One region of the Micromonospora musae genome, then DNA from elsewhere that is predicted to be linked to it. Evidence: riboswitches for the same ligand, from Rfam matches in the RefSeq annotation. Region 1 holds a riboswitch; the other holds the start of a gene.

Region 1 (17,039 bases):
CGGGTCCAGCGCCAGGTTGAACTGGTCCTCCCAGCGGAACTCGAACCGCGCCTTGGAGAGCGCGTCGTCCCACGCCTGGGCGCCCGGGTGCCCCTTGGCCAGGTCGGCCGCGTGCGCCGCGATCTTGTACGCGATGACGCCGGCCTTCACGTCGTCCCGGTCCGGCAGCCCCAGGTGCTCCTTCGGCGTGACGTAGCAGAGCATCGCGGTGCCGAACATGCCGATCATCGCGGCGCCGATCGCCGAGGTGATGTGGTCGTACGCGGGTGCGATGTCGGTGGTCAGCGGCCCGAGCGTGTAGAACGGGGCCTCGTGGCACCACTCCTGCTGGAGGTCCACGTTCTCCTTGATCTTGTGCATGGGTACGTGACCCGGGCCCTCGATCATCACCTGGACGTCGTACCGCCAGGCGACCTGCGTCAGCTCACCGAGCGTCTTCAGCTCGGCGAACTGCGCCTCGTCGTTCGCGTCCGCGATCGAGCCGGGACGCAGACCGTCCCCGAGCGAGAAGGTCACGTCGTAGCGGGCGAGGATCTCGCAGAGCTCCTCGAAGTTCGTGTAGAGGAAGTTCTCCTCGTGGTGCGCCAGGCACCAGGCCGCCATGATCGAGCCGCCGCGCGACACGATGCCGGTCACCCGGTCGACGGCGAGCGGCACGTACGGCAGCAGCACCCCGGCGTGCACGGTCATGTAGTCCACGCCCTGCTCGGCCTGCTCGATGACGGTCTCCCGGAACACCTCCCAGCTGAGCTTCACCGGGTCGCCGCCGACCTTCTCCAGCGCCTGGTAGATCGGCACCGTGCCGATCGGCACCGGCGAGTTGCGCACGATCGCCTCGCGGGTCTCGTGGATCCGCTTGCCGGTGGAGAGGTCCATCACCGTGTCCGCACCCCACCGGGTGGCCCAGGTCAGCTTCTCCACCTCCTCGGCGACCGACGAGCTGACGGCCGAGGTGCCGATGTTCGCGTTCACCTTGACCAGGAACGCCTTGCCGATGATCGCCGGCTCGCACTCCGGGTGGTTCACGTTGAGCGGCAGCACGGCACGGCCGGCCGCGATCTCGTCCCGGACGAGCTCCGGCGCCACGCCCTCCCGAATCGCCACGAACTCCATCTCGGGCGTCACGACGCCCGCCCGGGCGTACGCGAGCTGGGTCGGACGACGGCCGTCCGTACCGGCGAGCGGCGTGCCGGCTCCCCGTACCGGGGCGACGTCTCCCCGCTCGGCGATCCACGGACCGCGCAGCGGCGCGAGCCCGACCTCGGGGTCGGATCCCGGCCCGGAGGTGTCGTAGAGACGCACCGGCGGGTTCTCCCCGGTCAGCGTCACCTCGGCGAACGGCACCCGGACATCCGGCCGGGTCCCTTCCACGTAGACCTTGCGTCGTGCCTGCATGACAGCCTCCCTGGTGTTCAAGCGGACCATCCGAAGTGGTCCAGCGGGCCACGTCCCGCGCCCAGCTCCCAGTGCCGCGCGCCGGTCAGCGCGCGGTTCACGTACTCCTTGGCGACGGCGACCGCCACCGGCACCGGGTCCCCCAGCGCGAGGCGGACGGCGATCGCGGCCGAGAACGAACAGCCGGTGCCGTGCGTGTGCCGGGTCTCCACGCGCGGCCCGCGCAGCAGGGTGGTGACCCCGCCGCCGTGCAGCACGTCGACTGCCTCCGCGCCGTCGAGGTCGCCGCCGGTGACCACCACGTGCGCCGGGCCGCCGGAGGCCAGCGCCTTCGCGGCGGCCACCATCTCGTCGACGGTGGTCACCGGGTGTCCGGTGATGGCTGCGGCCTCCGCGCAGTTCGGCGTCGCAACCTCGGCGTACGGCAGCAGCCGCTCGACCGCCGCGACCACGCCGAGCGAGTGCCCGCTGGTGGCGACGAGTACCGGATCGACGACGAGGTGCGGCAACCGACCGGCCCGGGCGGCCGTGGCCACCGCGTCGGCGACGGCGGGCGTGCCGAGCATGCCGGTCTTCGCCGCGCCCACGGTGAAGTCGGTCAGCACGCTCTCGATCTGGTCGGTGACGGTGGCCGGCGGGAGGGGCAGGACGGCGTCGACGCCCCGCGTGTTCTGCGCAGTCACGGCGGTGAGGACGCTCGTGCCGTACGCGCCGAGCGCCGCGAAGACCTTGAGGTCGGCCTGGATGCCCGCGCCCCCGCCGGAGTCGGAGCCGGCGATGGTGAGGACTGTTCTCGGCGTCACTGCGCTTCTCCGGTGGTTGCGGTTGAGGGCTGCGGCCGACCGTGCCCACTCCGGGCGGTCAGGCTTGATCCCTGCGTGGGCACGGTCGGCCGCAGCCCCGTCGTGGGAACCGCCGCCGGGACGCGCCGGCCGGTTGACATCGGGCTGACCGCCACGGCGGAGAGGCTGGTCGACGGGGTGACCGATTCCTGTCGGGTCGCCTTGTCGGCGGCCTCGGTCAGCGTGGCGGCTGCCTCGTGGGGGTCGTCGGCGCGCATGATCGCGCCGAGCACCGCGACGCCGGTAGCACCCGCCCGGAGACCGGCGCTGACCTGCTCGGGGGTCTCGATGCCGCCCAGGGCGAGGGCCGGGACGGGGCTTCGTTCGACGAGCGCGGCGAGCCCGTCCGGCAGCAGGGGCGGGCCGTAGCCGGGCTTGGTCCGGGTCGGATAGACGGGTGAGAGGGTCACGTAGTCCTCGGTGCTGATCCGGGCCAGCTCGACGGTGTCGTGGCAGGAGCGGCCGACCAGCCCGAGCCGGGGCGGCGGGTACGGGCCGGCGGCGGGCAGGTGCACGGCGTCGCCGTCGAGCGGGTCGGGTCCGGCGACGATCAGCGTGCCGCCGGCCTCGCTGAGGATCGCCCGCAGCTCGACCGCGAGCGCGGCGCGCTCGGCGCGGGGCAGGTCCTTCTCCCGAAGCACCACCCAGCGCACTCCCCCGGCGACCGCCGCCGCGACCACCTCGCCGAGCGGTCGGCGCGCCACCCTCCGATCGGTGAGCAGCACGACTCCGGCGGGGAGCTCCGCGGAGGTCTTGGAACGCAACGGCCCCGGGAGGGGCCGTTTCCGTCCAAGATCTACCTGCGGCGCGAGGCGCGGGTCGGTCACAGCTCCGGCCGTCCCTCGTCCGGGGTGGAGGCGAGGGCGTGGTGCCGGCGCGGGATCCGGCCGGCGCCCGCGGCCAACCGGCCGGCCTCCACCGCGTGCCGCATGGCGGTGGCCATCGCCACCGGGTCGGCGGCCCGGGTGACGGCGCTGGCCAGCATCACCGCGTCGCAGCCGAGCTCCATGGCCAGCGCCGCCTCGGAGGCGGTGCCGATGCCGGCGTCCAGGATCACCGGCACCTCCACGGTCTGCCGGATCAGCCGGATGTGGTGCGGGTTGCTGATGCCCAGCCCGGACCCGATCGGTGCGCCCGCCGGCATCACGCCGGCGCAGCCGACGTCGGCGAGCCGCCGGGCGAGCACCGGATCGTCACTCGTGTACGGCAGCACGGTGAACCCGTCGGCGACCAGCTCCTCGGCGGCGCGCAGCAGCTCCACCCCGTCCGGGAGCAGCGTGCGCTCGTCGCCGATCACCTCCAACTTGATCCAGTCGGTGTCGAACGCCTCCCGGGCCAGCCGGGCCACCTTGACCGCCTCGACCGCCGTGTAGCAGCCCGCCGTGTTCGGCAGCAGCCGTACGCCGCACCGGTCCAGCAGATCCAGCAGCCCGCCGCCCATGCCGGGGGCGGTGTCCACCCGCCGCAGGGCGAGGGTGACCAGCTCGGTGCCGGACGCGCGGATCGCCTCCTCCAGCACGCGCAGGTTCGCCGCGCCCCCGGTGCCGAGGATGAGTCGCGAGGTGAACTCGACCCCGCCGAGTCGGAACGTCATCGCGCTCACCCGCCCTGGGCGGCGCTGAGCACCTCGACCCGGTCACCGTCGCGCAGCGTGGTCGCCGGCCAGCCCGTACGGGGCACCACCTCGCCGTTGACCGCGACCGCCACTCCGCGCTGCTGCGGAGCGACCTCGCGGACCAGGTCGGCCACCGTCACACCGCCGGGCATCGTCCGCCCGGTCCCGTTCACCGTCAGTTCCACGGGTCCTCCTCACTAGTCCGGGCAGCTACGTCGTCGTCTCCGGCCGCCGATACGCCAGCGCCGCCGGCCGCCGGCACCGCGTCGGCCGCTGCAGCGCCCGTCGCCGGAGCGGTCGGGTCCGAACCGGCCGAGTCCGGAGCGGCTGGACCGGTGAACCGGTCCGGCCGGAAGGGGGCGAGCAGTGGATCGGGCCGGCCGGTGGTCACCAGGTCGGCGATCAGGTCGGCGGTCACCGGGGTGAGCACGATGCCGTGCCGGTGGTGCCCGGTGGCCGCCAGCACGCCGGGCCGACCCGGCAACGGGCCGAGGATCGGCGCGTTGTCCGGGGTGCCGGGGCGCAGCCCGGCGGCCGTCTCGACCAGGTCGTACTCCGCCAGCTCGGGCAGCACGTCCACGGCGGCGCGGAGCAGCCGCAGCACCGCCCCGGCGGAGACGTCGGTGTCCCGGCGCTCCTCGACGGTGGCGCCCACCACCACCTCGCCACCGGAGCGGGGCACCAGGTAGACCGACTCGCCGTCGGCGTACCCCCGGATCACGTGCCGGAAGCCCGGCGTCGCGCCACCGGGCGCGCGGAGCCGGAGCACCTGCCCCTTGACCGGCCGGACCGGCAAGCCGGTGAGGGCGGCGGCGCCGCAGCCGGCCGCGACCACCGTCACCGGGGCGTCCAGGTCGGCGAGCGTGCGGACCGGCCCGGGGACCAGCACCGCGCCGGCCCGTTCGGCGGCGATGCGCAGCGCGGGCAGCAGCAGCCGCGGGTCGACCTGGTGGTCGGTCCCGGCGAACGCGCCGCCGCGCACCCGCGGGGCGAGCGCCGGCTCGCGGTCCCGCAGCTCGGAGGGGCGCAGCGGGGTCACCGGCAGGCCGATCTCCTGCTGGTACGCCCAGAGTCGCCGCGCCTCGGCGAGGTCGTCGGCGGTCAGCCCGACCAGCAGGGTCCCCTCGGTGCGGTAGCCGAGTTCGACGCCGCTCGCCTCGGTCAGCTCGGCCGCGAACGCCGGCCAGCGGGCGGCCGACTCGACCAGCAGCCCGGTCAGTTCCCGTTCGCCGAAGTACGCCTCGGAGACCGGGGCGAGCATGCCGGCGGCGACCGCCGAGGCCCCCGAGCCCGGAGCGGGATCGTGCACGGTCACGCGCAGCCCGCGGGCGGCGCAGCGCCAGGCGACGGCGAGGCCGATCGGCCCTGCCCCCACCACCGCCACGTCCGCCCGGGCCACGTCGCCGGCTTGGGTCGACGTGGACCGGGCGCTCAGCACGTCAGTGCCGCGATCAACTCGGTCGTGGCGTGGGCCGGATCGGCCGCCCCGGAGAGCGCACCGACCACCGCCACTCCGTACGCCCCGGCGGCCCGGAGCGCCGGCACGTCGCTCGCGGTCACTCCGCCGATGGCGATCACGGGAACGGCGACCGCTCCGGCCACCGCCCGTACGCCGGTCACGCCGATCGGGGCGGGCAGGCCCTCCTTCGTGGCGGTGGGATGGCAGGGGCCGACCCCGAGGTAGCTGGCGCCGGCGGCGACGGCCTCGGTGGCGGTGCCCGGTTCACGGGCGGTCGCGCCGAGCACGGCGGTCGGGCCGAGCACGCGTCGGGCCGCCTCGACCGGGAGGTCGTCCGCGCCGATGTGCCCACCGGCGGCGCCGACTGCCAGCGCCACGTGCAGCCGGTCGTTGACCAGGCAGGTCGCCCCGTACGGCGCGCAGAGCGCGGCGACCCGGCGGGCCAGGTCGTACGCCTCGCGGTCGGTGGCGGAGTCCTCGACCCGGACCTGCACGACGAGTTCCGTGCGGGCGGCGCTGAGGGCAGCCCGGACCACGGCGAGCGGATCGCGCCCGGGTCGGGTGTCGGTGATGAGATGGAGTCGTCCCAGGGACGGCACGGCAACACTCCTCCCTGCGCCGGCATTACCCGGATCAGGTTCGACGGTCGGGGGCTGACAGCCCCCCTCTCAGCCCGGTCCACCGGGCTCCCGTGGGTCACTTGCTCGGTCACCGTACGACAGACCCGGCGACCCTGCCAAGGGTGAGCGCGGCAACAGTGGCGGCGATCCTCCGCCGGGCGCTTCATGCGGTCCTGTTCGGAATGTCGCCCGCTGTTGCGAAACCGTTACCGTTTGGCATCTTGCCGGATACGCATCCACCGGAATTAATTTGTTCAGCGATTCGACAAAAATATCGGTGCGGACGCCATGGCCCGGCGCCCGCACCGACCCACCCGGGACGGTCTTCGGCGAGCCGGCCCCCGCGATCCCCTGTCCACCGCGACATAGGAGGCGGCGTGTCCCGCACTCGTCGTGCCCGCTCACCCATCACCGCGATCCTGCTCTCAATTGCGCTCACCTCGACAGCCCTGCTCGGCACGTCGGCCGCGCAGGCGGCACCGACCGCCGGCCCGACCGCGGCGCGAGCCGCTCAGGCCGCCCCGCCGGCCGCCACGCCGGTGACCCAGGCGCTCCCCGAGGCGGCTCCCGCCGCCGCCGAGGCCTTCTCCGTGCTGATCTTCTCGAAGACGGCCGGCTTCCGGCACGATTCGATCCCCACCGGCATCGCCGCCATCCAGCAGCTCGGCGCGGAGCACGGCTTCACCGTCGACACCACCGAGGACGGCGGCGCGTTCACCGACGCCAACCTCGCGAAGTACCAGGCAGTCATCTGGCTCTCCACCACCGGCGACGTCCTCGACGCCGACCAGCAGGCGGCCTTCGAGCGGTACGTGCAGGCCGGCGGCGGCTACGTCGGCATCCACGCCGCGTCCGACACCGAGTACAGCTGGAGCTGGTACGGCGAGTTGGTCGGGGCGTACTTCGCCAGCCACCCGGCCAACCAGCAGGCCACGGTGAAGGTCGAGGACCACGCCCACCCGGCCACGGCCGACCTGCCGGCGCGCTGGTCCCGGTTCGACGAGTGGTACAACTACCAGTCGAACCCCCGCCCCGACGTGCACGTGCTGGCGAGCCTCGACGAGACCAGCTACTCCCCGGGCGCGGGCGCGATGGGTGCCGACCACCCGATCGCCTGGTGTCAGGACTTCGACGGCGGCCGCTCGTGGTACACGGGTGGCGGCCACACCCGCGAGTCGTACGCGGAGCCGGAGTTCCTCGCCCACCTGCTCGGCGGCATCCGGACCGCGGCGGGCGTCGAGAGCGCCGACTGCGGCGCCTCGCTGACCTCCAGCTTCGAGAAGGTCACGCTGGACAGCAACACCAGCAACCCGATGGAGCTGGACGTCGCCCCGGACGGCCGGGTCTTCTACGTCGAGCGCGACGGCCGGGTGCAGATCGTCAAGCCGGACACCGGCAACACGGTCACCGCCGTCGACCTGGACGTCTTCACCGGCAACGAGGACGGGCTGATCGGCATCCGCCTCGACCCGGACTTCGCCACCAACAACTGGGTGTACCTCTACTACGCCCCGAACGACGGGGTGGCGCGCAACCTGCTGTCCCGGTTCACGGTGACCGGCGACACCATCGACCTGGCCAGCGAGAAGCAGGTGCTCCGGGTCGACACGCAGCGCAACACCTGCTGCCACGCCGGCGGGAGCATGGCCTTCGACGGGGCCGGCAACCTGTACCTGGCCACCGGTGACAACACCAACCCGTTCGAGTCCGACGCGTTCAACCCGATCGACGAGCGGCCGGGTCGCCAGGACTACGACGCGCAGCGCACCTCGGGCAACACCAACGACCTGCGCGGCAAGGTGCTGCGGATCCACCCGGAGGACGACGGGACGTACACCGTCCCGAGCGGCAACCTGTTCGCGCCGGGCACCGAGCGGACCCGTCCGGAGATCTTCGCGATGGGCTTCCGCAACCCGTTCCGGATCGGCGTCGACCCGGGCACCGACACCCTGTACGTCGGCGACTACGGGCCGGACGCCGGTTCCGCCAACCCGAACCGCGGCCCGGAGGGCACGGTCGAGTGGAACATCGTCGGCACCGCGGGCAACTACGGATGGCCGTACTGCACCGGGGCGAACTACGCCTACAACGACTACCAGTTCCCCGCCGGCCCGAGCGGGCCGAAGTTCGACTGCGCGGCGCCGGTGAACAACTCGCCGAACAACACCGGCCTCACCAACCTGCCGCCGGCCGTCCCGGCCACCGTCGACTACGACTACAGCGGCAACCCGCTCTTCCCCGAGATCGGAGGCGGCGGCGCGCCGATGGGCGGCCCGGTCTACCGGTACGACGCCGAGCTGAGCTCGGACCGGAAGTGGCCGGCGTACTACGACGGCAAGGCGCTCTTCGGCGAGTGGAACCAGTCGAAGATGTACACGATGCAGGTGACCGCCGACGGCAAGTCGCTGGTGGACATCAACCAGCTGCTCACCGGCATGAGCCTGATCCGGCCGATGGACTTCGAGTTCGGCCCGGACGGCGCGCTCTACCTCATCGAGTGGGGCAGCGGCTTCGGCGGCAACAACGACAACTCCGGCGTCTACCGGATCGACTACGTCGCCGGTGACCGGGCCCCGATCGCGGTGGCGAGCGGCGAGCCGACCTCCGGGCCGGCGCCGCTGACCGTCGCCTTCTCCAGCGCCGGTTCCCGCGACCCCGACGGCGGCACGCTCAGCTACGCGTGGGCCTTCGGCGACGGGCAGACCAGCACCGAGGCGAACCCGACGCACACGTACGCCGAGGCCGGGTCGTACACGGCGCAGCTCACGGTCACCAACCCGAAGGGGCGTACCGCGGTGGCCAACGTGCCGGTCACCGTGGGCAACACCGCCCCGACCGTGAAGATCGAGTTCCCGCCGGACGGGGGCTTCTTCGACTGGGGTGACCAGGTCCGCTACACGGTGCAGGTGACCGACCCGGAGGACGGCGAGATCGAGTGCGACCGGGTCCAGCTCCAGGTGCTGCTCGGCCACGACGAGCACGCCCACCCGCTGGAGCAGCACACCGGCTGCACCGGGCTGGTCCAGACGTCGCTGGCCTCCGGGCACGGCGCGGAGGCGAACGTCTTCGCCGTCTTCGAGGCGACCTACACCGACCTCGGTGGCGGCTCGGGCGCCGGCCCGCTCACCGGCCGGGCCATCGAGCAGCTCCAGCCGAAGCGGAAGCAGGCCGAGTACTTCACCGCCACCGGCCGGGCGCCGGGCAGCACCGGCGGCGGGGACCCGGGCGTGCAGCGCGAGACCACCAGCGACACCGCCGGTGGTGGCCAGAACATCGGGTTCATCGAGGACGGCGACTGGTGGTCGGTCTCCCCGGCAAACCTGACCAACATCACGTCGATCCGGTTCCGGGTCGCCTCGGACGTCAACGGCGGGCGGATCGACGTCCGCTCCGGCGCGGTCGACGGGCCGCTGGTGGCGCAGGCCACCGTGCCCGGCACCGGCGACTGGCAGACGTACACGGACGTGACCGCGCCGGTGACCGGCCCGGGCACGGGCACGCTCTTCTTCGTCGCCAAGGATCCGTCCGGCGGCGCCGGCTCGCTGATGAACGTCAACTGGATGGACTTCATCGGTCGCGGGGTCACCGAGAACGGGCCACCGGTGGTCACCGCCACCGCCACCCCGACCACCGGCACCGCCCCGCTCGCCGTCGCCTTCGACGGCACGGCCACCGACGCCGAGGGGGACACGCCGCTGACGTACGCCTGGGACTTCGGTGACGGCGGTACGGCGGACACCCTGGACGCGAGCCACACCTACACGGCCGCGGGCGCCTTCACCGCGACCCTCACGGTGACCGACAGCAGGGGCGCCAAGGCGTACGCGACCGTGCCGGTGCGGGTCGAGGCGCCGAACACGTCCTGCTTCGGGGCGCGCTCGGACGACTTCACCGGCGCCGCCCTCGACAAGGCGCGCTGGAGCGTGGTCCGGGAGAACCAGCTCTACTCGGTCTCCAACGGCGCGCTGCGGCTGCCCACCGCGGTGGGTGACCTCTACGGGGCACGCAACGACGCGACGAACCTGGTGCTCCAGCCGGCGCCGTCCGGTCCGTGGCAGGCGACCACCCGGTTCACCCTGCCGGTGACGACCAACTGGCAGCAGGCCGGCCTGCTGGTCTACGGCGACGACGACAACTACGCCAAGCTGGACCTGCTCTACTCGGGCAGCCGGCGGGTGGAGTTCATCCGGGAGACCGCCGGCGCACCGCGCAACGAGGCGGCCGACAGCGTCGCCGCCCCGGCCGGCGACACGCTCTACCTGCGGCTCAACAGCGACGGGACGAACCTGACCGCAGCCGTCTCGGCCGACGGACAGACCTTCACCCCGGTCGGCCGGTCCGCCGCGCTCGCCGGCATCACCAACCCTCGGATCGGCCTGTTCGCCCTCAACGGCGGCACGGACGCTCCGGTGGTGGAGGCGGCGTTCGACTGGTTCCAGGTCTCGCCGGACGAGCCGGCCGGCCCGGTCGACCCGTCGGACGAGTTCACCGGTGACACGCTGGACAAGTGCCGGTGGGACGCGATCCTGCGGGAGGACGCGACGGGCTACCGGGTCACCGGTGGCGCGCTGCGGGTCGACGTGCCCAACGGTGACATCTACGGCACCGGCAACACCGGGCCGGCGAACTTCATCCTGCAGACCGCGCCGGCCGGCGACTGGACCCTGGAGACGAAGGTCGACGGCAGCCAGCTGAACGAGCAGTACCAGCAGGCCGGACTGATGGTGCACGTCGACGACGACAACTACCTGAAGTTCGACTACATCGCGGACAACCAGCCCGGCCAGCCGGTGACGCGGCGGATCGAGTTCCGCAGCGAGATCGGCGGGACGGTGCAGAACCCGCAGCCCGAGGCGGCGAACCTGACCGGATCGGTGTGGCACCTGCGGCTGGCCCGCAGCGGTGACACCTTCACCGCGTCGTACTCGGCCGACGGGGCGACCTGGACGGCGTTGACCGCGTTGACCAACAGCGCGGTCGGGGCCACCCCGAAGGTGGGTCTCTTCACCCTCGGGGCCAACCAGACCGCCTCGAAGACCGCCGTGTTCGACTACTTCCGCCTCACCACCGAGGTCGCGGACGAGACGGCTCCGGTGACGGCGGCGACCGTCACGGGCACCCCCGTCGAGGGGTGGCACACCGGGCCGGTGACGGTCACCCTGGCCGCCACCGACGAGAGCGGCGGCAGCGGGCTGGCCGGCACCGAGTACCAGCTGGACGGGGCGCAGTCCTGGACGGCGTACACCGGGCCGGTCCCGGTGAGCGGGGACGGCGAGCACGAACTGCGGTTCCGCTCGACCGACAAGGCGGGCAACGTGGAGGCGACGAAGACCGCCGCCGTGAAGATCGACGCCACGGCGCCGGTGACCTCGGCGACGTTCGCCCCGGCGAACGACGAGGGTTGGCACGACGGGACCATTCCGGTGGTGCTGACCTCGACCGACGCCGGATCCGGTGTGAAGACTGTCGAGTGGTCGCTCGACGGTGGCGCGTGGACGCCGTACTCGGAGCCGATCGAGGTGACCGGGGACGGCGAACACGAGCTGCTCTTCCGGTCGGCCGACAGCGCCGGCAACGCGGAGACGCTCAAGTCGGCGGTGCTGCGCATCGACGGCACCAAGCCGACGCTGCTGGTCTCCGGGCTCGCCGACGGTCAGCTCTACGGCGACAGCCAGGACGTCCGGGTGTCCTGGCAGGCGGTCGACCCGACCTCGGGCATCGCGAGCGTGGCCGGCGAGCTGGACGGCCGGCCGTACGCGAGCGGTACGTTGCAGGCCATGTACGAGCTCCCGCTCGGCCTGCACGAGCTGACCGTCACCGCGACCGACAAGGCGGGGAACGAGACCACTTCGGAGGTCCGGTTCTTCGTCACCACCTCGTTCCGGGACATGCAGAACCTGCTGGACCGGTTCAAGGCGACCAGTCGGCTCTCGGCGAAGGCGCACAAGCAGCTGACGGAGAAGCTCGACGCCGCCCGCAAGGCCGAGGCGGCCGGCAACGACAACAAGGCGATCAAGCAGCTGACCGCCTTCCGCGGGCTCGCCGCCGACGCCACGCTGGTGGCCGAGGCGGAGATCCGGGACGTGCTGGTCCGGGACGCCGACGCCATGATCGTCCGGCTCGGCGGCGCGGCCAGCAAGGCCGGGGTGAAGGCCAACGACGGCGATCCGGTCGCCGGCGCGGGCCGGCTGGGTGGCGACGCCACCCGGCTCGCCCCGGGCCGCCGGCTCTGATCCGACGAGGCCCCTCCCCGGCGCAGCGGCGTCGGGGAGGGGCCTCCCTCATCGGTTGTGAGGAGAGTCCGTGCCGAATCTCCGCAAGGTGTTCGTCGCCCTGTTCATCGGCGTGGCGCTGACCCTGCTCTCCGCCACTCCGGCCGCCGCGCACGGCAAGCTCAAGCTGACGGTGGCCGGCGACGGGGCGGGCGGGGTGACCGTGCAGGCCGTCCATACCGACGGGCACCGGCTGGAGAAGCCGGTGCTGTTGACCCTCACCGGCACCGGTCCGGACGGGCAGCGGGTCGGCCCGGTGCAGCTCGCGCCGGCGCCGGAGGGGCAGGGCTTCTACAGCAGCGGTCCGCTGCTCTCCCCCGGTCGCTGGCGGGTGACGGTCGCCGCCCCGGCCCCGGACGAGAGCGAGGTCAGCGCCGAGGTGCAGGCCCGGCCCGCCCAGTCGCCCGCTCCGGCGGTGCCGGCCGCGGCGACCGCACCCGCGGCCGACGCCTCGGCCACGGCGGGGGCGGGCGGTGCCTGGTGGTGGCCGGTCGGGTTGGCCGTCCTGGTGATCGCCGCCCTGGCGGTGGCGGTGCCGATGCTGCTCACCCGCCGCCGCTCGGACGAGTGAGCCGCACGGCGCGAGGTCGCCGGGACGGCTTCGGCGACAGTCGCCAACCCCGGTCAGCCTGATACCTCAGCGGCATCAATATGCCGCTGAGGTATCAGGCCTTTCCGGATCTTCGAGGCCGAAGTTTTGCCGCCGATACCAACTCACGGTCGAGCCACACCCGGGCGCCTCGGCCCGAGCCGGCCGCCGGCGGCAGCGGCGGTGATCACAGGATCTCGCGCAGGGCTTCCAGGTCCTCGTCGGTCGGCTGCCAGGAACCGGCCGCGGCGTTGGCGCGCACCTGCTCGGGCGTGGTCGCCCCGGCGATCACCGAGGTCACCGCCGGCTGGGCGGCCAGCCCGCCGATGGCCACCTGGAGCATGCTGAGGCCCCGCTCGTCCGCGTACCGGCCGATCGCCTCGATGAGGTCCCAGTTCGCCGCGGCGAACCGGGCGGCGTACCGGCCACCGCCGGAGAGCCGGCTGCCCGCGGGGGGCGCCTCGCCCCGCCGGTACTTGCCGGTGAGCAGGCCGTTGGCGAGCGGGAAGAACGGCAGCAGCCCCAGCCCGAAGCGCTCGCAGGCCGGGACCACCTCGGTCTCGACCGACCGCTCCACCAGGCTGTAGTGGTTCTGCGCGCTGATGAAACGGGATCGGCCGTTGGAGGAGGCCACCCAGTCGGCGTCCGCGATCTGCCAGCCGGTGAAGTTCGAGTTGCCCAGGTAACGCACCTTCCCGGCGCGGACCAGGTCGTCCAGCGCGGCGAGGGTCTCGTCGATCGGGGTGCCCGGGTCCGGCTCGTGCATCTGGTACAGGTCGATGTAGTCGGTGTCGAGGCGGCGCAGCGACGCCTCGACGGCCCGGGCGATGTAGCGCCGGGCGCCGCGCGCGCCGTGGTCGGGGCCGTTCAGGCCGTTCATGTTCATGCCGAACTTGGTGGCCACCACCACGTCGTCCCGACGGCCCTTCAGGGCCTGCCCGAGCACCTCCTCGGAGCCGCCCTGCGGCTCGCCGTAGATGTCGGCGGTGTCGAAGAAGTTGATCCCGGCGTCCAGCGCGGCGTCCACCACGGCCCGCGTGCCGTCGAGGCCGATGTTGCGGCCGAAGTTGTTGCCGCCGATACCGACGACGGACACCACGAGCCCGGAGTCGCCCAGCCGGCGGTAGGTCATCTCAGTCACGAGATCGACTCTATGCCTGCCGTCCGGGGCGCGGCGGCGCCACCCGGGTTGTTCCCCGACTCAGCCGAGCACCTCGGCGCGGAGCCGCTCGGCGGCGGCCAGCGTCTCGGCCAGCTCCGCCGGGGAACGCCCGACCCCGGCGAGCAGCGCCTGCGCCCTGGCCGCGAAGTCCGGCGGCGCACCGGGCAGCCGCCCGGCCGAGGCGATGCTGCCCTTCTCGTTCACCAGCCACCGCCCGGCCCGGGCGTGCAGCACCTGCACGAGCACTCCGACCATGCGGAACAGGCAACCGGCCACGTAGCCGCTGTCGCCGGCCGGGACGACCTTCGCGGCGCCCGCGAGCAGGAACTCGGCCTCCCAACCGGCCCGCACCAGCGCCTCGGCCAACGCCGGCGGGTACGCCGCGGTCTCCTCCTTGAGCGCCGTCAGCTCGCCGGTCGGGTCCGCGAGCACCCGGCACAGCGCCACCTCGCCCGCGTACGCGTGGGAGTAGAAGCCGAGCGGATGCCCGGCCTGTACGCCCACCTCGTACCGGCCGGTCCGGCAGTCCGCCCAGATCCGGCGGACCCGGTCCAGGTCGCGGTAGATCCAGTCGACGGCCGACCCCTCCACTCGCAGCCAGCCGCCGCCGTCCACCCACGGCCCCCAACCACCCGGCGTCGTCAGCTCGACCGCCGCGTCGGCGATCGACGCGGCGACCGCCTCCAGCGCCGGTACGTCCAGCTCGCCCCGGTAGTAGAGGCCCAGGTCCCAGTCCGAGTCCGGCCGGTGCTCGCCACGGGCCCGGCTGCCGCCCAGCGCGACGGCCACCACGCCCCGGACGGCGCAGAGCCGACCGGCCAGTTCGACCACGTTCACGCCACGTCCCACACCGGCTCGGGTGTCTCCACCACCTCGCCGTCACCGCCGAACAGCACGAACCGGTCGAAGGTACGGGTGAACCAGCGGTCGTGCGTCACCGCGAGCACCGTTCCGTCGAACGCGTTCAAGCCGGCCTCCAGCGCCTCGGCGCTGGCCAGGTCGAGGTTGTCGGTCGGCTCGTCGAGCAGGAGCAGCGTCGCCCCGGACAGCTCCAGCAACAGCACGAGGAACCGCGCCTGTTGCCCGCCGGAGAGCGTGCCGAACCGCTGGTCGCCCTGCGCTGCCAGCTCGTACCGGGACAGCGACGCCATGGCCGCGTGCCGATCCATCCCGGCCCGGTGCTCGTCGCCCCGCCAGAGGATCTCGACGAGGGTCTTCGCCATCAGCTCCGGCCGGTCGTGCGTCTGCGAGAAGTGCCCGGGCCGGACGCGCGCGCCGAGCCGGGCCACCCCGTCGTGCGCCACCGGCGCGAGCGTGAGCCCGGCGTCCACCGGGCCGTTCGCCGGGTCCGGGTCGGTGCCGCCGCGGGCCAGCAACCGCAGGAAGTGCGACTTGCCGGTGCCGTTCGCGCCGAGCACCGCCACCCGGTCGCCGTACCAGATCTCCAGGTCGAACGGGTAGGTGAGGCCGTCGAGCTCCAGCTGCTCGCAGATGAGCGCGCGCTTGGCGGTGCGCCCGCCGGTCAGCCGCATCCGGATGTCCTGGTCCTTCGGCGGTACGGGCGGCGGGCCGGCCTCCTCGAACTTGCGCAGCCGGGTCTGCGCCGCCTGGTAGCGCGAGGCCAACCCGTCGTTGTACGCGGCCTTCTGCTTGTACATCAGCACCAGCTCGCGCAGCTTCTGGTGCTCCTCGTCCCAGCGTCGGCGCAGCTCGTCCAGGCGGGCGTGCCGGGCCACACGCGCCTCGTGCCAGCTCGCGAAGCCGCCCGGGTGCACCCAGGCGCCGCCGCCCTCCACGGCGACCACCCGGTCGGCCGTACGTGCCAGCAGTTCCCGGTCGTGCGAGACATAGAGCACCGACTTCGCCGACTCGCGCAGCCGTCCCTCCAGCCACCGCTTGCCCGGCACGTCGAGGAAGTTGTCCGGCTCGTCGAGGAGCAGCACCTCGTCCGGCCCGCGCAGGAGCAGCTCCAGCGCGAAGCGTTTCTGCTGTCCGCCGGAGAGGGTCCGGACCGGGCGTTCCCGGGACGCGTCCCAGGGCAGGTCGAGCACGATGGTGGCGACCGTGTCGAAGAGCACCTCGGCGTCGTATCCGCCGGCCTCGCCCCAGGCCGCGAGCGCGTCCGCGTACGCCAGCTGCGCCTTGCCCGCCGCGGTGCTGTACTTGCCGCGCACCTCGGCCTCCCGCATGGCCGCCTCGGTGTCGGCGAGCCGGCGGCCGGCCGCGCGCAGTGCGGGCGGGGCGAGGGAGAGCGCCAGGTCGGCGAGGGTCGACTCGTCCCCGATCATGCCGATGAACTGCCGCATGACGCCGAGCCCGCCGGTACGCGCGATGGCGCCGGTCGGCGTCGGCAGGTCGCCGGCGACCATCCGGAGCAGCGTCGTCTTGCCCGCACCGTTCGGCCCGACGAGCGCCACCTTCGCGCCCTCACCGACCCGGAAGGAGACGTCGGTGAAGAGTTCCCGGCCGTCGGGCAGGATGTGCCCGACCGCAGCCACGTCCACGTAACCCACGCCGGGATCCTGCCGTAACCCGCCGGGCGCGGTACATCCAATTATCGGCCGACGCGCAGGACGCGGAAGCCCTTCTGGCTGGCGTGCCGCTCGACCTGCCAGCCCTCGTCGACGAGCCAGCGGTGCAGCGAGTCGCCGCCGAGGTGGCGGGCGACGACCAGCCAGGCGACCCCGTCGGGGGCGAGCCGGGGCAGCCAGCGTCGCAGCAGCTCGTGCAGTTCGTCCTTGCCGATCCGGATCGGCGGGTTGGACCAGAGCTGGGTGAAGCGCAGGTCGGCCGGTACGTCGTCCGGGGCGCGCACCCGCACCCGGTCCGCCGCGCCGACCCGCTCGGCGTTCGCGGCGGTGAGTTCCCGCGCCCGCTCGTTGACGTCGACGGCCCACACGGTCGCCGCCGGCGCGTTGTCGGCCAGCACGCAGCTGATCGGCCCGAACCCGCAGCCCAGGTCGAGCAGGTCACCGGTGCTGTCGGCGGTGGGCAGCTCGGCCTTGCGCAGCAGTACGGCGGTGCCGGCGTCGAGCCGGTCGGCGGAGAAGACCCCGCCGGCCGACGCGAGCGTGAAGTCGCGGCC
Region 2 (14,434 bases), on a different contig from region 1:
GTCGACCGAGTCGGTGTTCTCCCAGAGCGACGTGAGGAGCGCGTCGACCCGGACCCGGGCCTGCCGGCAGAAGAGGTCGGCCAGTTCGAGGTTCTCCGGCCGGGCGTCCCGCTCGGCGTGGGCGCGGACGCAGACCGCGGCCATCGCGGACAACTCCGCCCCGATGTCCACGATCCGCCCCAGGAACGCCTGCTTGCGCTCCATCCGCCCCTGCCAGCGCGACATCGCGTAGAACGTCGACCGGGCGAGCTTGCGCGACACCCGCTCCACCTGCCGCAGGTGGCGGGCGAGCGGCCCGAACTCGGCGTACGCCCGGGGGCTCTGACCCCGCCCGACCGCGAGCGTGGGCAGCCACTTCGCGTAGAAGACCCCGGCCCGGGCCCCCGACTTCGCCTTGCGCCCCAGGCCCGCGTCCGGGTCGATGATGTCCCCGGCGACCGCGAGGTGCGCGTCGACCGCCTCGCGGGCGATCAGCAGATGCATGATCTCCGTCGACCCCTCGAAGATCCGGTTGATCCGCAGGTCACGAAGGATCTGCTCGACGGGGGCCGGCCGCTCGCCGCGAGCGGCCAACGAATCCGCCGTCTCGTAGCCACGACCGCCACGGATCTGGATCAGGTCGTCGACGATCCGCCAGGCCATCTCGCTGGCGTAGAGCTTGACCAGCGCCGCCTCGATCCGGATGTCGTTGCGGTCGTCGTCGGCGAGCCGGCAGCAGATCTCCAGCATGGTCTCCATGCCGTACGTCGTCGCGGCCATGAAGGCGAGCTTCTGGGCGACCGCCTCGTGCTCACCGACCGCCCGGCCCCACTGCACCCGTTCGGCGGCCCACTGCCGCGCCACGTTCAACGACCACTTGCCGGCGCCCACGCACATCGCCGGCAGTGAGAGGCGACCGGTGTTGAGCGTGGTCAAGGCGATCTTCAGCCCCTTACCCTCGCCCCCGATGACGTTCTCCGTCGGCACGAAGACGTCGTGGAACCGGGTGACGCTGTTCTCCAGGCCCCGCAGGCCGAGGAAGCTGTTGCGCCGCTCCACCGTGATGCCCTCGGCGTCGCCCTCCACGACGAAGGCGGTGATGCCGCCGCGGCGCCCCTCGGCGGCCGGCACCCGGGCCATCACGACGAGCAGCGTCGCCACGGTGCCGTTGGTCGCCCAGAGCTTCACACCGTTGAGCCGGTAGCCGGCGCCGTCCTCGGTCGGCTCGGCGGTGGTCGCCAACCGGGCCGGGTCCGAGCCGACGTCCGGCTCGGTCAGCAGGAACGCGGAGACCTCGCCGGCCGCCAGCCGGGGCAGGAAACGCTGCTTCTGCTCCGGCGTACCGAACATCTTCAGCGGCTGCGGCACACCGATGGACTGGTGTGCGGAGAGCAGCGCGCCGATCGCCGGGCTGACCGAGCCGGCGAGCATCAACGCCCGGCAGTACTGGAGGTTGCTCAGCCCGAGCCCGCCGTACGCCCGGTCGATCTTCATGCCGAACGCGCCGAGGCGACCGAGACCCTGGAACACCTCGTCGGGGATGCGCGCGTCCCGCTCGATCGCCGCGCCGTCCACCTCGGTGGCGAGGTACTCCCGGAGCCGGCCGAGGAACTCCTCGGCCCGGGCGTCCTCGTCCGCGTCGGAGCTCGGCCACGGGTTGATCAGGTCGAGTCGGAACCGGCCGAGGAAGAGCGACTTGCCGAAGCTCGGTCGGTCCCAGGTGGATTCTCGGGCCGCCTCGGCGACCTGGCGGGCCTCCTTCTCGGAGACCTGCCCCGCCTCGCTCGGCAGCGGGGCCGCGGTGCCGCCACTGGTGTCGGGTCGCTCCGGAGCGCCGCCGGAGGAGCCCGGCTCGGGTCGGCTGTCCTGCGTCGTGGTCACGGCTGCCCCCTCGAACCTCGGTCCGCTGCGTCAACGTGCTCGACAAACGCCACGCTACCCCCGGTTGTTACCCAGGGGTAGCGCTGCGTAAAGATCGATTTTCGGCGATGGCGTGGGGTAAGCCGGTGAGCCGGCCGGGCCCGGTCACCAGGGCGGGGGTCAGTCGCCGGTGAGCGTACGAGGGTCGTCGTCCTCGTCGTCGATGTCGTCCTCGCCCCAGTTGCGGCGGGCGAACGGCAGCAACGCCCAGAAGCCGAGGAACCAGAGCGCGGTCAGCGCGCTGAGCACGAACGCGAGCGGACGGTCGAGGACGAAATCGGTGATCAGCAGTACCGCGCTGACCATCGAGACCAGCATGAAGGCGAGCCCACCGGAGGCCATCCGGTGGGCGAACCGGACCAGCTCCGGCTTGCGCCCCTGCCGGAACAGCGCCCGGTGGAACGCCACCGGAGAGATGATCAGCGCCGTGGCGGCCGCCGCGGCGAGCAGCGAGACGACGTAGACGTCCTTCTGGAAGTCGGTCGTCCGGGTGAAGCCGTTGCTGAACGGCAGCGTCAACAGAAAGGCGAACAGGATCTGCACCCCGGTCTGCGCCACCCGCAGCTCCTGGAGCAGATCGGCGAAGTTGCGCTGCCAGCGTTGCCGCTCCGTCTCCTTGGACACGCGCTACCTCCCGCTCCGACGCTAATGCCGACGGAGGGCGCCGCCGGCAGGAACGCCAGTGCCCGATGGCCCGTCATCTGAAACCGACTCATGACAGGCCGACGTGCCACGCCGAACGCGGGAGCCGGGTCAGGCGCCCCGGCGGATCCGGCCGGCGTAGCGGGCCTCGAGGGCGTTGTTGTGCTCGTCGCCGCCGGCGATGTTGGCCGACAGGTAGACCGGGGGCTGCTGCCCCGCGGCGAGCAGCCGGGCCACCACCTCGACCGTGATCTGCTGCGCGAGCAGGGCGGCGGTGATCGAGGAGACCGCGCCGACCGCGCCGCCACCGGGCAGCGGCAGCGTCGCGTCGCCGTACGGGGCGCCGTTGTCGAGCACCACGTCGGCGAAGTCGGCGAGCTTGCGCCCGGACGGGTGGCGGGACGTCATCCGGGCGGAGTGCTGCGCCGAGGTGATCGCCACCAGGGCATGGCCGTTCTCCTTGACCACGGAGGCGAACTCCACCATCGCGCCGTTGACCCCCGAGTTCGAGGCGAGCACGAAGACGTCCTGCGGGCGTACCGGGGCCAGCGCGTAGAGGCGGTGCGCGACCGTCGGGTCCCGCTCCAGGGTCGGGCCGAGCAGGTCGACGGGTGCGCCGCCGAGCAGCACCAGGTCCCGCAGCGCGATCCGGTTGGTGGGCACCAGCCCGCCGGCCCGACCGGCGAGCTCCATGGCGAGCGCCTCGGAGTGGCCGGTGCCGAAGGCGTGCACCACGCCGTCGGCGCCGATCGACTCGGCGATCAGGTCGGCCGCGCGGCCGACCGCCTCCCGCTGGCTCTCGGCCACCCGGTTCATCGTCTCGGTCACCATCGCCAGGTAACCCTCGGCGTTCAACGTCACAGCTCCTCCGTCCCATCCGTACGTGCATCGCCGGCGACTCGGGCCAGGATCACCTCGGCCAGCGGCGCGGGCGCCTCGTCCGGGATCCAGTGGCTCACCCCGGGCAGCTCCACGAAGCGGTAGTCGCCGGTCACGTGCCGCGCGCACTCCTCGGCGGCGCCGCGACCGATCGCGGTGTCGCCGTCGCTCCAGACGTACGTGGTGGGCACCGTCACCGGCCCGACGGCTCCCAGCGCGGCCCCCGACATCGCCCGGTACCAGTTCAGCGCCCCGGTCAGCGCGCCGGGCTCACGCATCGGCTCCGCGTACGCGGCCACCCGGGCGCTGTCTCCGACGCCGCTCAGCACCCGGCGCAGCCCGGCCGCCCGCATTCCCAGCAGCATCTTCTCCGCCGTCCCGGCCTGGCGGAAGAGCGCCATGTACGACGAGCGGGCCTTCTGCTTCGGGTCGTGCGCGAGCGCGTGCGCCATGGCGGCCGGGTGCGGTACCGACACGGCGGTGAGCGTCCGGACCCGCTCGGGGTGCGCCGCGGCGAGCGCCCAGGCGACGGCGGCACCCCAGTCGTGCCCGACGAGGTGCGCTGCCTCGACGCCCAGCGCGTCGAGCAGCGCCGCCGCGTCGGCCACCAGCTCCGGCAGCTGGTACGCCTCGACGTCGGTCGGCCGGGCACCGGGTGAGTAGCCGCGCTGGTCCGGCGCGTAGGTGCGCAGCCCCGCGTCGTGCAGGGCGGGTACCACCTCGTCGAACTCTCCGCCGTGTTGCGGGAAGCCGTGCAGCAGCAGGACGGGCTCGCCGCCCTCCGGGCCGCCGGCGCGTACCACGAACTCCAGACCACGGGCGTCGATGCGCATGATCGGCAGCCTACCCAGGTCGGGCGGCGTGGCCCGGCCCCTGCCCACGGTGCTAGCGTCTCCGTATCAATTTCACATCCGACAGGGGAGCGCACAGCGCTGAGAGTGCGGGCACGCCCGCAGACCCTCGAACCTGATCTGGGTAATGCCAGCGCAGGGAGTTCGGTCGACCTCCAGCCGCGTCGCCGTCCGGTGATACCGGGCGCGGCGTGCGTCTTCTCCTGGTTCCCTCTGCCGAACTGGGAGTAAACAGATGAAAAGCACCGACACCAATCGCTGGCGCACCATCGACATCGTGGTCGCGTCCGTGATCGCCGTCGCCTTCGGCGTCATCTTCTGGGCCTGGAACCTGGTCTGGAGCGCCACCGACGCGGCGTTCGCCTTCTTCCCGCCGGCGCAGACGCTGATCTACGGCGTCTGGCTGGTCCCGGCCGTGCTCGGTGGTCTGGTCATCCGTAAGCCCGGCGCCGCGCTCTACTGCGAGACGGTGGCCGCGATCCTCTCCGCGCTGCTGGGCAGCCAGTGGGCGAGCATCACGATCGTCCAGGGCGTTATGCAGGGCCTCGGCGCCGAACTGGCCTTCGCGGCGTTCCGGTACCACTCGTTCCGCCTCCCGGCCTCGGTGCTGGCGGGCGCGCTCACCGGCGTCAGCGCGGCGATCTTCGACTTCGTCTACTGGAACACGGCGACCGACCTGGCGAGCTACCGGCTCCCGTACGCCCTGCTCACCGTCGTCAGCTCGACGATCGTGGCCGGCGTCGGCGGCTGGGCGTTGACCCGCGCGCTCGCGAACACCGGTGCCCTGGACCGCTTCCCCGCCGGCCGCGAACGCGCCGCCATCTAGCCCCCACCCCGGGCCTCGACCCCGTTGATCAAGAGGTTTGCGTCAACGGGGATCGCGATTCTGACGCAAACCTCTTGATCAACGCTGCTGGTTCGTGGGCCGGAAGGAGGTGAGGGTGGTGAGCGGTGTCACGTTGCGGGGATTCGGGTGGCGGCACGCCGGGCGGAAACGCTGGGCCGTGCAGGGCGTGGACCTGCGCGTCGAGCGCGGCGAACGGGTGCTGCTGCTCGGCCCCTCGGGCGCCGGCAAGAGCACCCTGCTCGCCGCGCTCGCCGGGCTGCTGCCCGAGGACTCGGGCGAGCAGAGCGGCACCGTCGAGATCGACGGACTCGACCCGCGCAAGGCCCGGGAGCGCGTCGGCATCGTCTTCCAGGATCCGGAGAGCCAGCTGGTCATGGCCCGCTGCGGCGACGACGTCGCCTTCGGGCTGGAGAACCGGGGCGTACCGAGCGACGAGATCTGGCCGCGGGTCGACGAGGCGCTGCACCGGGTCGGCTTCCCGTACCACCGGGACCGGCCCACCGCCGCGCTCTCCGGCGGCGAACAGCAGCGGCTGGCGCTGGCCGGGGCGCTCGCACTGCGCCCGGGGCTGCTCCTGCTCGACGAGCCGACCGCCAACCTCGATCCGGCCGGCGCCGCCCTGGTGCGCTCGGCGATCGCCGGCGCGCTGGACGCCGACACGACGCTGATCCTGGTCGAGCACCGGGTGGCCGAGGCGCTGCCGCTGGTCGACCGGGTGGTGGTCCTGGAGGCCGGTGGCGGCGTACGGGCCGACGGAACGCCGGAGGCGGTCTTCGACGCGTACGGTGACGCGCTCGCCGCCGAAGGCGTCTGGGTGCCGGGCCGGACCGTGCCGCCGCGCCGCGCCGCCACCACCGCCGGCGCGGCGCTGCTCACCGCGGACCGGCTGGGCCTGCGCCCCCGCCTGGCCGCGACCGACCTGACCGTACGCGCGGGCGAGGCACTCGCCGTGCTCGGTCCGAACGGGGCGGGCAAATCCACCCTGGCGTTGCTCCTCGGCGGCTTGCTCAAGCCCGGCACCGGCACGGTCACGGCGAGCACGGAGCTGGCCGGTCGGGACGCCTCCGCTCCCCCGCACCGCTGGCGCGCCCCGGCGCTGGCCACCCGGATCGGCTCGGTCTTCCAGGATCCGGAGCACCAGTTCGTCACCGGCACGGTCTTCGACGAGCTGGCCCTCGGCCCGCGCCGCACCGGTCGCACCGAGGCGGAGGTCGACTCCACCGTGGACGACCTGCTCGACCGGCTACGGCTGACCGCGCTGGCGCGCGCCAACCCGTACACCCTCTCCGGCGGTGAGGCGCGGCGGCTGAGCGTGGCGACCGCCCTGGCCACCGCGCCCCGGCTGTTGATCTGCGACGAGCCCACCTTCGGTCAGGACCGGCGGACCTGGCTGGAGCTGGTCGACCTCTTCGCCGACCTGCGCGACGCCGGGCACGGTGTCGTCGCGGTGACCCACGACGCGGAGTTCGTCGCCGCGCTGGCCGACCGGCAGGTCACGCTGACCCGCCCCGCGCCGCCCGGTGACGGGCCGGCGGCTCGGGCCGGGGAGTCCTCGTGATCAGCCTCGAACCGGTCGCCGCCCCCGGAGCGCCGCTGGCCCGACGCAACCCGGTCGCGAAGCTCCTCGCCGCTCTGCTCTTCTCCTTCGTCCTGGTCGCCACGCTCGACCCGGTGGCCCCGGCGATCGCCATCGCCGTCGAACTGGCGGTGCTGCCGCTCTTCGGGGTCCGCTACCGGGTGCTCGCCCGGCGGGCCTGGCCGCTGCTGGTGAGCGCGGTCGGCATCGTGGTCACCCTGGTCCTCTTCGCGGCCGAGCGCTCGGGCCGGCTGCTGGTCGAGGCCGGCCCGGTCGTGGTCACCTCGGGTGTGCTGCTGACCGCGCTCGGCCTGGTGCTGCGGATGTTCGCGGTGGCGCTGCCCGGCGTGATCGTGTTCGCCACCACCGACCCCACCGACCTGGCCGACGCCCTGGTCCAGAACGCGAAGGCACCGGCGCGGTTCGCCATCGGCGCACTCGCCGCGTTCCGCCTCGTGCCGCTGCTCGGGCAGGAGTGGCAGGCGATCAGCATGGCCCGCCGGGCCCGCGGAGTGGACGCGGGACGCAACCCGGTGGCGAAGCTGCGGCTCTTCGTCTCGACCGCGTTCGCCCTGCTGGTCGGGGCGATCCGGCGCGGCACCCGGCTCGCGGTCGCGATGGACGCCCGGGGATTCGACGCCGGCATCGCGCGCACCGTCGCCCGACGGCAGCGGTTCACCGCCGCCGACGCGCTGCTCGTGGCCGGTGCGGTGGCGGTGGCCGCGGCCGCGCTCACCACCAGCATCGTGCTCGGGACGTTCCGCCCGCTGATCGGCTGACCGGGCCGCCCGGCCTCGGCCCGCTGGCCCCGGCCCCGGCGCGCTGGCCCGCTAAACCCGGGCGGGTACGGCCGGGTGCGGCCCACCGCCGCGACGGTGGACCGCACCCGGGACCGGTCAGCTGCGGCGGAAGGCGTACCGGCGGGGCTGGCCGGCCCGCTGGCTGCCGCGGCCCGACCCCGAACGGCCCGGTACGACCGGGGGACCGGCCTTCGGTGACGCCGTACGCGACACCGGCTCGGCCAGACCGTCGGGCAGCGGTGGCACGGCGGGCGTGACCGACAGCCGGTCGAGGTCGACAGGCGTCAGGGCTTCGACGCTCGGGGCGGGACGGGTCGTACGGGACTTCTTCGCGGTGCGCTTGGCAGGCATCCGGGCCTCCTTCTCCGCGTCCGGCCGGGCGGGAGGTGCCGACGCCGAGGATCGCGGCGCCGCACCGCCCCGGCCGGTCACGGCTGGGCGGGGACCGGGCTGGAGTGAGCCACGGTCGGAACGGGCTGGGACTGGTCCCGGGATCGGCCACGCCCGACACCGAGAAGGCGGCGGGAGGAGATGCGAACGCCCGGGAGCGCACGGACCGCGCGCACGGGCAGCGGGCCGGCTCGGAGCTGGGGCGTCATCAGCGCATGAGGTGAGGGTAGTCACCGGCCCACGTACGCGCACCCGAATTACGATCCCCCCATGCTGATCGCGTTCTCGATCACCCCGCTCGGGGCCGGTGACTCCGTGGGCGACCTCGTCGCCGAGGCCGTCCGGGTGGTCCGCGAGTCCGGCCTGCCCAACCGGACCGACGCCATGTTCACCACGATCGAGGGCGAGTGGGACGAGGTGATGGCGGTGGTGAAGCGGGCCGTCGACGCGGTCGCGCAACAGGCGCCACGGGTCAGCGTGGTGCTCAAGGCCGACGTCCGCCCCGGGGTGACCGACGCGCTGACCGAGAAGGTCGCCCGGATCGAGGCCCGGCTCGCCGAGGGCTGACCGGAAGCCGTCCCGCTACCCACCGTGACGGGATCACGATCACTGGTCCCCGCCGCCGTCCGTCGCGATAGGTTCGAAACGCGAACAGCGACAGTGAGAGGTGGCGGCGCATGGCCGAGCAGGCGAAGGCGCAGATCGGGGTTACCGGACTCGCCGTTATGGGCCGCAACCTGGCCCGCAACCTGGCGCGCAACGGGTTCCGGGTGGCGGTGCACAACCGCAACTGGGAGCGCACCCGGAGCCTGATCGCCGAGCACGGCGACGAGGGCACGTTCGTGGCCGCCGAGTCGATGGCCGACTTCGTCGCCGCACTGGAGCGGCCCCGCGCGGTGATCGTGATGGTCAAGGCCGGTGCGCCGACCGACGCGGTGATCGACGAGCTGGCCACGCTGCTGGAGCCGGGCGACATCGTGGTGGACTGCGGCAACGCGCACTTCGCGGACACCCAACGCCGGGAGGCGGCGCTGCGCGAGCACGGGCTGCACTTCGTCGGCACCGGCGTGTCGGGCGGCGAGGAGGGTGCCCTGCACGGGCCGAGCATCATGCCCGGCGGCTCGGCGGAGTCGTACCAGAAGCTGGGGCCGATCTTCGAGAAGATCGCCGCGCAGGTCGACGGGGTGCCGTGTTGCCGGCACATCGGCCCGGGAGGGGCCGGCCACTTCGTGAAGATGGTGCACAACGGCATCGAGTACGCCGACATGCAGCTCATCGCCGAGGCGTACGACCTGCTGCGGGCCGGTCTGGGCGCGGAGCCGGCGGAGCTCGCGGAGATCTTCCGCGAGTGGAACCGCGGCGAGCTGGAGTCCTTCCTCATCGAGATCACCGGTGACGTGCTGGCGCACGCCGACGCCGCCACCGGCCGCCCGTTCGTCGACGTCGTACGCGACCAGGCGGAGCAGAAGGGCACCGGGCGGTGGACCGTGCAGAGCGCGCTCGACCTGGGCATCCCGATCACCGGCATCGCCGAGGCGACGTTTGCGCGCTCCCTCTCCGGGCATGCCGACCAGCGCGAGGCGGCCCGCCGGGCGTTCCCCGGCGGCGGCGCGCAGCTGAAGGTCGAGGACCGCGACGCGTTCGTCGAGGACGTCCGCCGGGCGCTGCTGGCCTCGAAGATCGTCGCCTACGCGCAGGGCTTCGACCACATCAGCGCGGGCAGCCGGGAGTACGACTGGAACATCGACCTGGGCGGCACCGCCACCATCTGGCGGGGCGGCTGCATCATCCGGGCCCGGTTCCTGGACCGCATCCGTGAGGCGTACGACGAGCAGCCCGACCTGCCCACCCTGCTGGTGGCGCCGTACTTCGCCGAGGCGGTCAGCGCGGGCGTGCCCGGTTGGCGTCGCATCGTGGCGGAGGCCGCCCGGGCCGGGGTACCCGTTCCGGCGTTCGCCTCGTCGCTGGCGTACTTCGACGCGCTGCGCGCGGAGCGGCTGCCCGCCGCGCTGATCCAGGGGCTGCGGGACAACTTCGGCGCGCACACGTACCACCGGGTCGACCGGGCGGGGACGTTCCACACCCTCTGGGCGGGCGACCGCTCCGAAGTGGAGGCCTGAGCCGGCGGCCCGGTCGGCGGTGGTCCCGGCCACCGCCCGCCGACCCGTGCCGTCGGCGCGAGGTCGCGGATGGCTGGTAGCCCGTCGACGAGCAGGATGAGCCTGATACCTCAGCGGCACAAGTATGCCGCTGAGGTATCAGGCTCAGCGAGCAGCACCTGTGCCGGTCACGCCGGACAGCGAGCGGGCAGGCGGACGGGCCTGGCGACAGCAGGCCCGCGGACGGGCCGGGGCGACAGCAGACCCGGTCCTCACCAGGCGCGCTGGGTCTCCTCCGCCGGCGTCGGGGCCCATCCGGCGGCCGGTTCACCCTGGGCCAGCTCACCGATCTCGCCGGACCGGATGGCGACGGTGTGACCGAGTTCGGCGCAGTACCGCTCGGCCACGTCGGCGCAGACGTCCGCGACCCGCTCCCGCTGCGCGGCGTCGACCAGGTTCGCGCCCGCCAGCGCGGCCGTCATCTCGAACCGGAGATCCCGCATGACCACCCCCGCGTCAGGGACGCACCCCCGCGACACGCCCCGCGCCTCTCGATCCTAGGCGCGCCCGGGCCACATCACCCCGGCAACGCCCCGGCCCGACCGGCGCGCGGCGGACCGGTCGGGCTCACCAGAAGGTCGGGCTCACCAGAAGGCGTGCCGCTTGGCCTTCTGCGGGCGGAGGCGATCCGCGCCCTTGGCGAGCAGGCGGCTGACTCCGGAGGGGCCGCGACGGGCCTCGATCGTGCGGCTGAGCCGGCGTGCGCCGGCCGCCGCCACCGGAACGGCGATCGCCATCAGCGCCCACTGGACGATGCGCTTCTGAATCATGTGGGTTCACCTCCGTCAGTGGCTCCTGGGAGAACAGATACCCAGGGTGACGGCACGGTAAGCCTGGGCGGCGGCCCGCCCGGCAACGGGCGGACCACCGCGAACGCCGGTTTCAGCCCTGGGTCGGCGGGGCGACCGGGTTGGGCAGGGCTCCGCCGAAGCGCCGGTCGCGCTGCGCGTAGAGCTCACAGGCGTACCAGAGGTGCCGGCGGTCGAAGTCCGGCCAGAGCGTGTCGAGGTAGATCAGCTCGGCGTACGCGCTCTGCCAGAGCATGAAGTTGGAGGTCCGCTGCTCCCCGGACGGGCGCAGGAAGAGATCCACCTCGGGGACCTCGGGGTGGTAGAGGTACTTCGCGACGGTCTTCTCGTTGACCTTGGCCGGGTCGAGCCGGCCGGCGGCCACCTCGCGGGCGATCGCCGCCGCCGCGTCGGCGATCTCCGCCTGACCGCCGTAGTTCACGCAGAACTGGAGGGTGAGCGTCGAGTTGCCGCGGGACATCTCCTCGGCGGTCTGCAGCTCCGAGATGACGCTCTTCCAGAGCCGCCCCGCCCGACCCGACCAGACCACCCGTACGCCGAGGTCGACCAGCTGGTCACGGCGGCGGCGGATCACGTCGCGGTTGAAGCCCATCAGGAAGCGGACCTCGTCCGGCGAGCGCCGCCAGTTCTCGGTGGAGAAGGCGTACGCCGACAGGTAGGGGATGCCCATCTCGATGGCGCCCTCGATCGTGTCGAAGAGGGAGAACTCCCCCGCTTCGTGGCCCTTGGTGCGGGGCAGCCCACGCTCCTTGGCCCACCGACCGTTGCCGTCCATCACCACTGCGACGTGCCGAGGCACCGCGTCGGCCGGCAGTGCCGGCGGACGGGCACCGGACGGGTGCGGCGTGGGTGGCACCGGCTGCCGCCGGCCGGCCCTCATTGATCGGATCACTCGTTACTCCCTGTTCACGCCATCGGCGCCGGGCGTCGAAACGCCCCGGTCTACCAGCGGAAGCGAGCGTAGCGCGCGTTCCAGGTGCCACTGCAGGTGAGCCGCGACCAGCCCGCTGCACTCGCGTCGTACGCCGGCCTCCGCGGCGTCGGCGATCCGCCAGTCACCGCTACTCAGCGCGAACATCAGCTCGATGGTGGCCGGCGCCGGATGGGCCGCGCCGGGTGGTCGGCAGTCCGGGCACACCACACCGCCGGCCGGTACGGAGAAGGCCCGGTGCCGCCCGGGCGTGCCACAGACCGCGCACGCCATCAACGCCGGCGCCCAGCCCGCCAGGGCCATCCCCCGCAGCAGGTACGCGTCGAGCACGAGGGTGGTGGCGTGGCTGCCCTCGGCGAGCGCACGCACCGCGCCGAGGGTGAGCTGGAACAGCCGCAGCGACGGCTCCCGCTCGACCGGGGTGAGCCGTTCGGCCGTCTCGGCGACGGCGCTGGCCGCGGTGTAGCGCGGGTAGTCGCCGAGGAACCGCTTGCCGTAGAGGTCGATCCCCTCGACCTGGCTCACCGTGTGCAGCGAGCTGCCCTGGTTGCCCTTCGGGTCCCCGGCGAGCTGGAGGTCCACGTGCCCGAACGGCTCCAACCGGGCACCGAACTTGCTGGTGGTGCGCCGCACGCCCCGGGCCACCGCACGGATCCGGCCGTGCCGTCGGGTGAGCAGCGTGATGATCCGATCAGACTCGCCGAGCTTCTGCACCCGCAGTACCACCGCGTCGTCGCGGTAGAGCTGTCGGCGGTACCCGGTCATCGGACCATTCTCCCTCGGGGTACGAAATCAGGGTTCCTTCGGGGTCCGGCGGCGCCGGAACCCGGATGTGTCTGGGGCGGTGCCGGCCGTAGCGTTCTCGCCATGACCGCTCAGCGCCCCGTCGGCACCGCCTCCTCCGGTGCCGCTCTGCTCCGCCGCCGTGCCGTGGCACCGGTCGCGTTCGGTGCCGTCACCGCGCTCATCCTGCTCACCGGGTGCGACAACCTCTCCTACCGGCGCCTGGACTTCGACAACACCGAGTCGGCCCGGATCACCACGATCCGGGTGCTGCCCGGCTCGGGTGACGTGATCGTCCGGGCCACCGGCACCGCCACCGAGGTGCGGATCAAGCGGGTGGTCCGCTACCAGGGCGCCGAGCCGCGGGCGAAGTACGAGATCAAGGGCAGCGAGCTGGTGCTGGACACCGACTGCGGGTCCCGGTGCAGCGTGTCGTACGAGGTGACCGCCCCCGAGGGTGTCGCGGTGCGGGGCGAGAGCAACTCGGGCGACGTCGAGCTGATCCGGGTCGGCGCGGTGGAGCTGCAGGTCCACTCGGGGGACGTTCAGCTCACCGGTGCCAGTGGTCCGGTACGGCTGGAGGCCAGCTCCGGCAACATCGAGGTGTCCGAGGCCACCGGTCCGGTCACGCTGCGCGCCTCCTCCGGCGACATCTCGGCCCGGCGGCTGCAGGGCGAGGTGGACGCCGAGGCCAAATCCGGCAACGTACGGATCGAGCTGGACAAGGCCGCCTCGGTCCGGGCGCACGCGAACAGCGGTGACGTCGACCTCGTCGTTCCGCCCGGCCCGTACCGGGTCCGGGCCAACGGCAACTCGGGAGACGAGCACGTCGCGGTCACCGACGACCCGGCCGCCAAGCTGGTCCTCGCGGTGAGCGCCGACAGCGGCGACCTCAGGGTCGCCCAGCGGTGACCTCCGCCTCCGGGGCGGCCCGCTGCGCGGGCACCTGGTGGCCGGTCGACGTGGGCGGGCCGACGGGCCTCGTCCGTCGCCGGCCGCCGGGGATCAGCTCCGGCCGCCGCTGCGCCGCGAGGTCCTCCACCCATCCCACGGCGAGCGTCACCACGCCGACCAGGGCGAAGACCAGCACCACCCGGATCGCCAGCCCACGCGGGTCCTCGTGCGTCCAGCCCAGTGGGTCGAAGAGCGGGGTGATCGCCACCACGAACGGCATGTGCCAGAGGTAGATCGTCAGGGCCCGCCGGTTCAGCACGGTGACCACCCGCCCGAAGAGGGCGCTGCGATCGACCCAGGCCGCGCCGGCCGGTCCCCGGCCGAGCACGACCAGGATGAACGCCGTCGACCAGAGGGCGTTGCCGAGGTGGATGTCGTTGAGGTCGTAGCCGCGTGGGCCGGGATGCGTGAGGATCCACGCGCCGCCCGCCGCGACGAGCACCAGCACCGCCGGGACCAGCACCCGGTTGGCGAGCCGGCGCAGCATGCCCGCGTGGTGCGCGAAGCCCAGCATCCAGGCGCCGAAGTAGAGACCGAACTCCCGGTACGGGCCGGGGGCGTTCGGCCAGATGCCCGACTCGATCACCACGAGCAGGACGTACGGGGCCAGCAGGGTCGGCAGCGGCGCCCGCCGGAACGCCCAGAGCGCGACCGGCGAGGCGAAGACGAACCACAGGTAGTCCCGTAGGTACCAGATCGGGCTCAGGGCCATCGCCCCCCAGCCGTTGGCGGGCGGATCGGCGATCGGGAAGAGCCAGAGCAGCACGCGGGGGGTGAACGGCAGCCCGGTGAGGAGCATGGCCGGTACGAAGATCGCGGCCAGCACCCACAGCGACGGCAGCAGGCGGCGCAGCCGGCGCAGCACCGCAGCTGGCCCGGATCGCTCCAGCGAGGCGGCCATCAGCGAGCCGGCC

Evidence for each region. A riboswitch is a leader RNA that binds a small molecule or an ion and turns the genes downstream of it on or off. The one in region 1 is predicted to bind thiamine pyrophosphate.
Region 2: another riboswitch for thiamine pyrophosphate. It lies ahead of D7147_RS17115 (ECF transporter S component); the one in region 1 lies ahead of thiE (thiamine phosphate synthase).

What each region holds. Positions count from the first base shown of each region.
Region 1 is NZ_RAZS01000018.1:46,181-63,219, reverse strand. Features, by position in the region: gene thiC (phosphomethylpyrimidine synthase ThiC) at 1-1,395, opposite strand, end outside; gene thiD (bifunctional hydroxymethylpyrimidine kinase/phosphomethylpyrimidine kinase) at 1,413-2,198, opposite strand; partial or broken gene D7147_RS31595 (thiamine phosphate synthase) at 2,402-3,001, opposite strand; gene D7147_RS31590 (thiazole synthase) at 3,061-3,840, opposite strand; gene thiS (sulfur carrier protein ThiS) at 3,837-4,037, opposite strand; gene thiO (glycine oxidase ThiO) at 4,028-5,287, opposite strand; gene thiE (thiamine phosphate synthase) at 5,284-5,910, opposite strand; TPP riboswitch at 5,905-6,013, opposite strand; gene D7147_RS31570 (ThuA domain-containing protein) at 6,309-12,164, shown strand; gene D7147_RS31565 (hypothetical protein) at 12,235-12,774, shown strand; gene D7147_RS31560 (aldo/keto reductase) at 12,980-13,924, opposite strand; gene D7147_RS31555 (nucleotidyltransferase domain-containing protein) at 13,994-14,791, opposite strand; gene D7147_RS31550 (ABC-F family ATP-binding cassette domain-containing protein) at 14,788-16,467, opposite strand; gene D7147_RS31545 (class I SAM-dependent methyltransferase) at 16,509-17,039, opposite strand, start outside.
Region 2 is NZ_RAZS01000005.1:514,185-528,618, forward strand. Features, by position in the region: gene D7147_RS17095 (acyl-CoA dehydrogenase family protein) at 1-1,860, opposite strand, end outside; gene D7147_RS17100 (DUF6328 family protein) at 2,020-2,523, opposite strand; gene D7147_RS17105 (sugar isomerase domain-containing protein) at 2,653-3,402, opposite strand; gene D7147_RS17110 (alpha/beta fold hydrolase) at 3,399-4,253, opposite strand; TPP riboswitch at 4,327-4,431, shown strand; gene D7147_RS17115 (ECF transporter S component) at 4,507-5,097, shown strand; gene D7147_RS17120 (ABC transporter ATP-binding protein) at 5,216-6,676, shown strand; gene D7147_RS17125 (energy-coupling factor transporter transmembrane component T family protein) at 6,673-7,473, shown strand; gene D7147_RS17130 (hypothetical protein) at 7,591-7,845, opposite strand; gene D7147_RS17135 (MTH1187 family thiamine-binding protein) at 8,155-8,451, shown strand; gene gndA (NADP-dependent phosphogluconate dehydrogenase) at 8,562-10,004, shown strand; gene D7147_RS17145 (thioredoxin reductase) at 10,256-10,486, opposite strand; gene D7147_RS17150 (hypothetical protein) at 10,628-10,813, opposite strand; gene D7147_RS17155 (isoprenyl transferase) at 10,926-11,732, opposite strand; gene recO (DNA repair protein RecO) at 11,748-12,548, opposite strand; gene D7147_RS17165 (DUF4097 family beta strand repeat-containing protein) at 12,651-13,478, shown strand; gene D7147_RS17170 (acyltransferase family protein) at 13,459-14,434, opposite strand, start outside.